One region of the Galbibacter sp. L-19 genome, then DNA from elsewhere that is predicted to be linked to it. Evidence: riboswitches for the same ligand, from Rfam matches in the RefSeq annotation. Region 1 holds a riboswitch; the other holds the start of a gene.
What was found. A riboswitch is a leader RNA that binds a small molecule or an ion and turns the genes downstream of it on or off. The one in region 1 is predicted to bind S-adenosylmethionine.
Positions count from the first base shown of each region.

Region 2: another riboswitch for S-adenosylmethionine. It lies ahead of AC13CQ_RS02545 (homocysteine S-methyltransferase family protein); the one in region 1 lies ahead of AC13CQ_RS04640 (O-acetylhomoserine aminocarboxypropyltransferase/cysteine synthase family protein).

Region 1 covers NZ_JBSXNL010000039.1:94,608-97,924, forward strand. Annotated here, with positions in the region: gene metK (methionine adenosyltransferase) at 346-1,602, shown strand; SAM riboswitch class I at 1,833-1,948, shown strand; gene AC13CQ_RS04640 (O-acetylhomoserine aminocarboxypropyltransferase/cysteine synthase family protein) at 2,034-3,314, shown strand.
Region 2 covers NZ_JBSXNL010000031.1:1-3,317, reverse strand. Annotated here, with positions in the region: gene metH (methionine synthase) at 1-790, opposite strand, end outside; gene AC13CQ_RS02545 (homocysteine S-methyltransferase family protein) at 862-1,869, opposite strand; SAM riboswitch class I at 1,969-2,098, opposite strand; partial or broken gene AC13CQ_RS02540 (NAD(P)/FAD-dependent oxidoreductase) at 2,262-3,317, opposite strand.

The sequences.
Region 1 (3,317 bases):
AGATACAAGAATAAGCCGCTTTGATAAAAAATAATTTTCTTTACAATGAGAAAAATAAATTATTTAAAGAGACGCAAACGATTGCTGCTAGCCCCGATTGCGCTAACTACCATGTAGTAGCAAAAGCGGGTAACAGCGAAAGGGAATAAGAAATTAAAAAAGGGCTCCAAATAAAAAAGTGTTAAACATTTTTCAGTTTCAATCTTATTCTTACATTTGTACCCAGAATTTTGAGGAAAGATTTGACTGATTGCCACCTCGTAAAAAAAGAGCTAAAGCAGTGATGAACTCCTTTAGACGCACCTGTCAAAATTCTTTCCCATTTAGAAGTTTAGAAATTACATTATGGCATATTTATTTACATCGGAGTCTGTTAGTGAAGGACATCCAGATAAAATTGCAGATCAAATAAGCGATGCGCTTTTAGACAACTTTTTGGCTTTTGATCCAGAGAGTAAAGTTGCTTGCGAAACTTTAGTAACTACTGGGCAAGTAGTGCTTGCCGGAGAGGTAAAAAGCGCTACGTATTTAGACGTACAGTCTATTGCACGTGAGGTTATTAATAAAATTGGATACACTAAAGGAGCGTATCAATTTAGTGGAGATTCTTGTGGAGTTATTTCGTTAATTCATGAGCAGTCTCAAGACATTAACCAAGGGGTAGACAGGGCATCGAAAGAGGAGCAGGGTGCTGGAGACCAAGGGATGATGTTTGGGTATGCTACCAATGAAACCGAAAACTATATGCCTTTGGCGTTAGATATTTCTCACAAATTATTAATGGGACTTGCAGATTTGCGTCGGGAAGAAAAGGAGATTACCTATTTACGTCCAGATGCAAAAGCACAGGTTACTATTGAGTATTCAGATGATAATGTGCCGCAAAGAATAGATACCATTGTACTTTCTACGCAGCACGATCAATTTGATGCTGACGATGAGAAGATGCTAACTCAAATTAAGAAAGATATTTTAGAAATCTTAATTCCAAGAGTAGTTAAGCAGTTGCCAAAATATGTTCAGGAGTTGTTTAATGATACTATTAAATATCATATCAATCCAACCGGAAAATTTGTAATTGGTGGTCCTCATGGAGATAGCGGACTTACAGGAAGAAAAATTATTGTAGATACTTACGGTGGTAAAGGAGCTCATGGAGGCGGTGCTTTTAGTGGAAAAGATCCAAGTAAAGTAGACCGTAGTGCAGCATATGCTTCTCGCCATATTGCTAAAAACTTGGTGGCAGCAGGAGTTGCAGATGAGGTTTTAGTACAGGTAAGTTATGCTATTGGCGTGGTAGAGCCGACTTCTATTTTTGTAAATACGTATGGTACTTCTAAAGTAGGATTGAGTGATGGGGAGATAGCCAAAAAAGTAGCTCAGTTGTTCGATATGCGTCCGTTTGCAATTGAAGAGCGTTTAAAATTGCGCAATCCAATATACTTAGAGTCTGCTGCATATGGGCATATGGGAAAACAACCTCGTACAGTTACAAAGGTTTTTGAATCTCCATACAACGGTAGAATTGAAAGGGAAGTTGAGCTTTTTACATGGGAAAAGTTGGACTTTATAGATAAAGTAAAAGAGAGCTTTTCGTTATAAATAGATTTTTTAGTGATGATTTGGAAAAATGAATATATTTTCTGAATCTTTGAATCCTTCATAGAGGGTTTAATTTCAAGACGTTCTGCGTCGAAACGAGTAAAATTGTTTCATTTGATTGCTTTGTGGATTTGCTCCCGAAGTAGAAGATATAAAGCTTCATTAATATTATGAGGCGAGATTAAAGTTAATCCCACAATGTGGGGAAGTAGTTCAAATACATTTTGTAGATGTTATCAAGAAAGGCGGAAGGAATAGACCTGAAGATGCCTTAGCAACCCTTTGTCTCGAGGAAACTCAGATTGAGAAGGTGCTACATTCTACCACGTAAGTGGATAGATAACAAGAATTTAATTCTTACGCGTTTACGCTTTTCTTGTTAACACCTTAACAGTACTATTTTAAGTGGTACAAATTAAATTTTAAAAGAAATGAGTAAACAAAAATTTTCAACGGATGCACTTCATGCTGGGCATGATGTAAAAGCAAATGGTGGTACAAGAGCTGTGCCGATATACCAAACGTCTTCTTATGTTTTTAATAACACAGACCATGCTGCAAATTTATTCAACTTATCAGAGGCTGGATATATTTACACGAGGTTAAACAACCCAACAAACGATGTGTTGGAGCAACGTTTGGCTGCTTTAGATGGTGGGATTGCCTCTGTGGTAACAGCCTCAGGAACGGCGGCTATTTCTACTGCTTTGTTGGTGTTGTTAAAGGCGGGAGACCATATTGTAGCTTCTAGTAGCTTGTATGGAGGAACGTATAATTTATTGAGCAACACACTTCCTAGGTTAGGTATTACAACCACATTTGTAGACCCAGATGATGCGGCAAATTTTACAAATGCCGTACAAGAGAATACACGAGCTTTTTTTATAGAATCTTTGGGGAATCCAAAATTGGACGTGTTAGATATTAAATCGATTTCTACGGAAGCAAAAAAAGTAGCACTGCCATTAATAGTAGATAATACAGTGGCTACTTCTTATTTGGTAAAACCTATTGAGCATGGAGCAAATATTGTTATTCATTCGCTAACTAAATATATCTGCGGTAATGGAACTTCACTTGGTGGAGTTATTGTAGATGCGGGTACTTTTAATTGGGGGAATGGTAAATTTCCAGAATTTACAGAGCCTTCTCCAAGTTATCATGGGTTAATTTATCATGATGTATTAAAAGAGGCTGCTTTTATAGCAAAAGTAAGAATAGAAGGTTTGAGGGATTTTGGAGGCGCGTTGAGTCCGTTAAATGCATTTCAAATTTTACAAGGATTAGAAACACTTCCTTTAAGAATAAAGAAACATAGCGAAAATGCATTGGAATTAGCGCAATGGTTAGAAAAACAAGCAGCAGTAACTTGGGTAAATTATCCTGGGCTTGAAAATAATAAATATAAAAAATTAGCAGAAGTGTATCTTCCAGAAGGACAAAGCGGACTCGTAACTTTTGGAGTTAAGGGAGGTTTTGAATCGGCTAAAAAAGTAGCAGATAACACAAAAATATTTTCCCTACTTGCTAATATTGGCGATACAAAATCGCTAATTATTCATCCTTCAAGTACAACGCATCAGCAGTTAAATGAAGAGGAGCAGTTAGCGGCTGGAGTAACTACAGATTTAATTAGACTTTCAGTAGGATTAGAAGATATAGAAGACTTAAAGTCGGATTTAAAAGAAGCATTTAAACAGATAAAAGCATAAAAC
Region 2 (3,317 bases), on a different contig from region 1:
CAGCATTCATTGCTTCTCTTACTGTATTATTTCCACGGAAGGAAAACGACACATTACTCACCCCTCCACTAATATGCGCATGAGGAAGGTTTTCCCGAATCCATTTAGTAGCACGAAAGAAATCTACCGCATTTTGACGGTGCTCTTCCATCCCTGTTCCTACTGGAAATATATTTGGATCGAAGATAATGTCCTGAGGAGAAAACTTAACTTTCTCAACTAAAATATCGTAAGAACGCTTACAAATTTCAATTCGTCTTTCGTAAGAATCTGCTTGACCAACTTCATCAAATGCCATTACAATTACAGCTGCTCCGTAACGTTTTATCAATTTTGCTCGCTCTATAAACTCTGGCTCTCCTTCTTTTAAACTGATAGAATTTACTATCCCTTTACCTTGCGTAACTTGAAGTCCAGCTTCTATGATGTCCCATTTAGAACTATCTATCATAATTGGAACACGTGCAATATCTGGCTCCGCAGCAATCAAATTTAAAAACTTCACCATTGCCCATTTCCCATCGAGCATCCCTTCATCCATATTTACATCGATGATCTGTGCTCCTCCTTCCACCTGAGCTCTTGCTACTTCTAATGCTTCGTCAAAATTTTCTTCTTTAATTAACCGAAGAAATTTTCGAGAACCTGTAACATTAGTTCGCTCTCCAACATTTACAAAATTGGTGTTCCCATCAATTACCAAAGGTTCTAAACCAGATAAAACTAGCGGTTTTCGTTTTTCGCTTTTCGGTTTTCGTTTATCGTTATTCGTTATTCGTTCGTCGTTCATCGTTTATAGTCCTTCCTTATTCTTTATTCATGACCCTATGCTTCGACAAGCTCAGCATGACAATTATTCATTTAATTATAGCTCTCAACTACTACTTTTCTTGGCTCAAATTCCGAAGCTATTTCCGACAATAACCTTATATGATCTGGAGTAGTTCCACAGCATCCTCCTACAATATTCACCACATATTCTTCCATATAATTACGCACCAATTTTTGCATTTCTTTAGCTGTTTGATCATATTCTCCAAAATGATTTGGTAAGCCTGCGTTTGGATAAGCTGAAATATAGAAAGGCGATTGCTGCGATAATCGTTTTACATATGGCAATAATTGATCGGCTCCAAGGGCACAATTAAAACCTACACTTAAAAGTGGAATATGAGATATACTTATTAAAAAAGCCTCTGCAGTTTGTCCTGATAGAGTTCTCCCCGAAGCATCCGTAATTGTACCACTTACCATAATTGGAATATCAATTCCTCGCTCTTCTTTTACTTCTTCAATTGCAAATAAAGCTGCTTTAGCATTTAGAGTGTCAAAAATAGTTTCTACTAATAAAACATCCACTCCACCATCTACCAACCCTTCTACTTGTTGCTTGTATGCAATACGAAGTTCATCAAAAGTAACTGCTCGATACCCTGGGTCGTTAACATCTGGAGACATACTTGCTGTTCTATTTGTAGGTCCCATAGCACCTGCTACAAAACGAGGTTTCTCAGGATTCTCTGCAGTAAATTTATCCGCTACTTGCTTAGCAATTTTAGCAGATTCGTAATTTAATTCGTAAACAATGTCTTCTAAATGATAATCGGCCATTGCAATAGTAGTCCCAGAAAATGTATTGGTCTCTATAATATCTGCTCCAGCCTCAAAATATTTTGCATGAACTTCTGCAATTGCCTTTGGTTGGGTTAAAGACAACAGGTCATTATTCCCTTGCAAAGGGTGTTCAAAGTCCTTGAAACGCTCTCCACGAAAATCTTCTTCAGTAAATTTATAGCGCTGCAACATCGTTCCCATAGCTCCATCGAGCACTAAAATTCTCTTTTCGAGTTCTTTTCTAATATCCTTCATTCAGTTCTACTTAAAATAGTATAAAATAATTATACGCTTCAAAGCGTAATTTGTAATATGTATATCAAGAGGGTGTGAAATAAAAAAAAGGAAGTCTTTTTGTTATCTGTCCGTATTATCTACGGTAGAACGTAGCACCTTCTCTAAGAAAACTTCCTTGTTAATTGAAGTACATAAAGGGTTGCTAAGGCTTCTGCGGGTCTAATCCCTACACCTTTCTTGATAACGTTCAATAAAATTATGAACAATTTTGATGCAAATATAGCGCACATTTTACTGTTAAGCAAATGCCTCTTGTTTAATTTATTCTGAAAAAAATGTCTCTAAAAAACAAAAGCAAATCTGTATCTTTCAACGGATTTGCTTTTTATAAATTCTAAAAGAAATTGCTCTTAAACAATACTTTTAATCACTTCTTTTTTAGCTTCTTTTTTAGTTCCATCAAATCCTTGAACTCCACCAACAGTTGTATATTTCATTACATATTTTTTGTCTGGAAAAATACGTTGGTAAGCACTCTGACACATTACTGCTGCTTCATGGAAACCAGAAAGAATTAACTTTAATTTCCCAGGGTATGTATTTACATCGCCAATAGCATAAACCCCCGGAATATTGGTAGAATAATCATACGCATTATTCACCTTTATAGCATTCTTTTCTATCTCCAAGCCCCAATTTGCAATTGGTCCTAACTTTGGTGACAATCCAAAAAGTGGAATAAAATTATCTACCTCCACATGAGATTCGCCATTTTTAAGATGTTTTACGGTTACCGCTTCCAATGTATCTTCTCCATGTAGCTGCGTTACCTCTGCTTCGGTAATTAACTCTACTTTTCCTTTTTTAGAAAGTTCTGCTACTTTTTCAACAGAATCTAAGGCACCTCTAAATTCATTTCTGCGGTGTACTAAATAAACTTCCGAAGCAACATCGGCTAAATAAATAGACCAATCCAAGGCAGAATCTCCACCCCCAGCTATCAATACTTTTTTATCTCTGTAAACTTCTGGGTCTTTTATAATGTAAGAAACCCCATTATCTTCATACTTATCTATATTTTCTAACTGTGGCTTTCTAGGCTCAAAACTTCCTAATCCTCCAGCAATTACAACTACTGGCGCATGGTGTTTTGTTCCCTTATTGGTGGTTACAATAAAGCTTTCGTCTTCTAATTTTTCAATCGTTTCCGCTCTTTCTCCCAAGGTATAAGTAGGTTCAAAAGATTTAATTTGCTCTAAAAGATTTTTTACCAAATCGCCAGCCAAAATCTCTGGAAAACCAGGAATATCATAAATTGGTTTTTTTGGATAAATCTCAGAACATTGCCCTCCTGGTTGTGGTAAGGCATCAATTAAATGGCACTTCAATTTTAATAATCCCGCTTCAAAAACAGTGAATAATCCCGTTGGCCCTGCTCCTATTATTAGTATATCTGTTTTAATCAT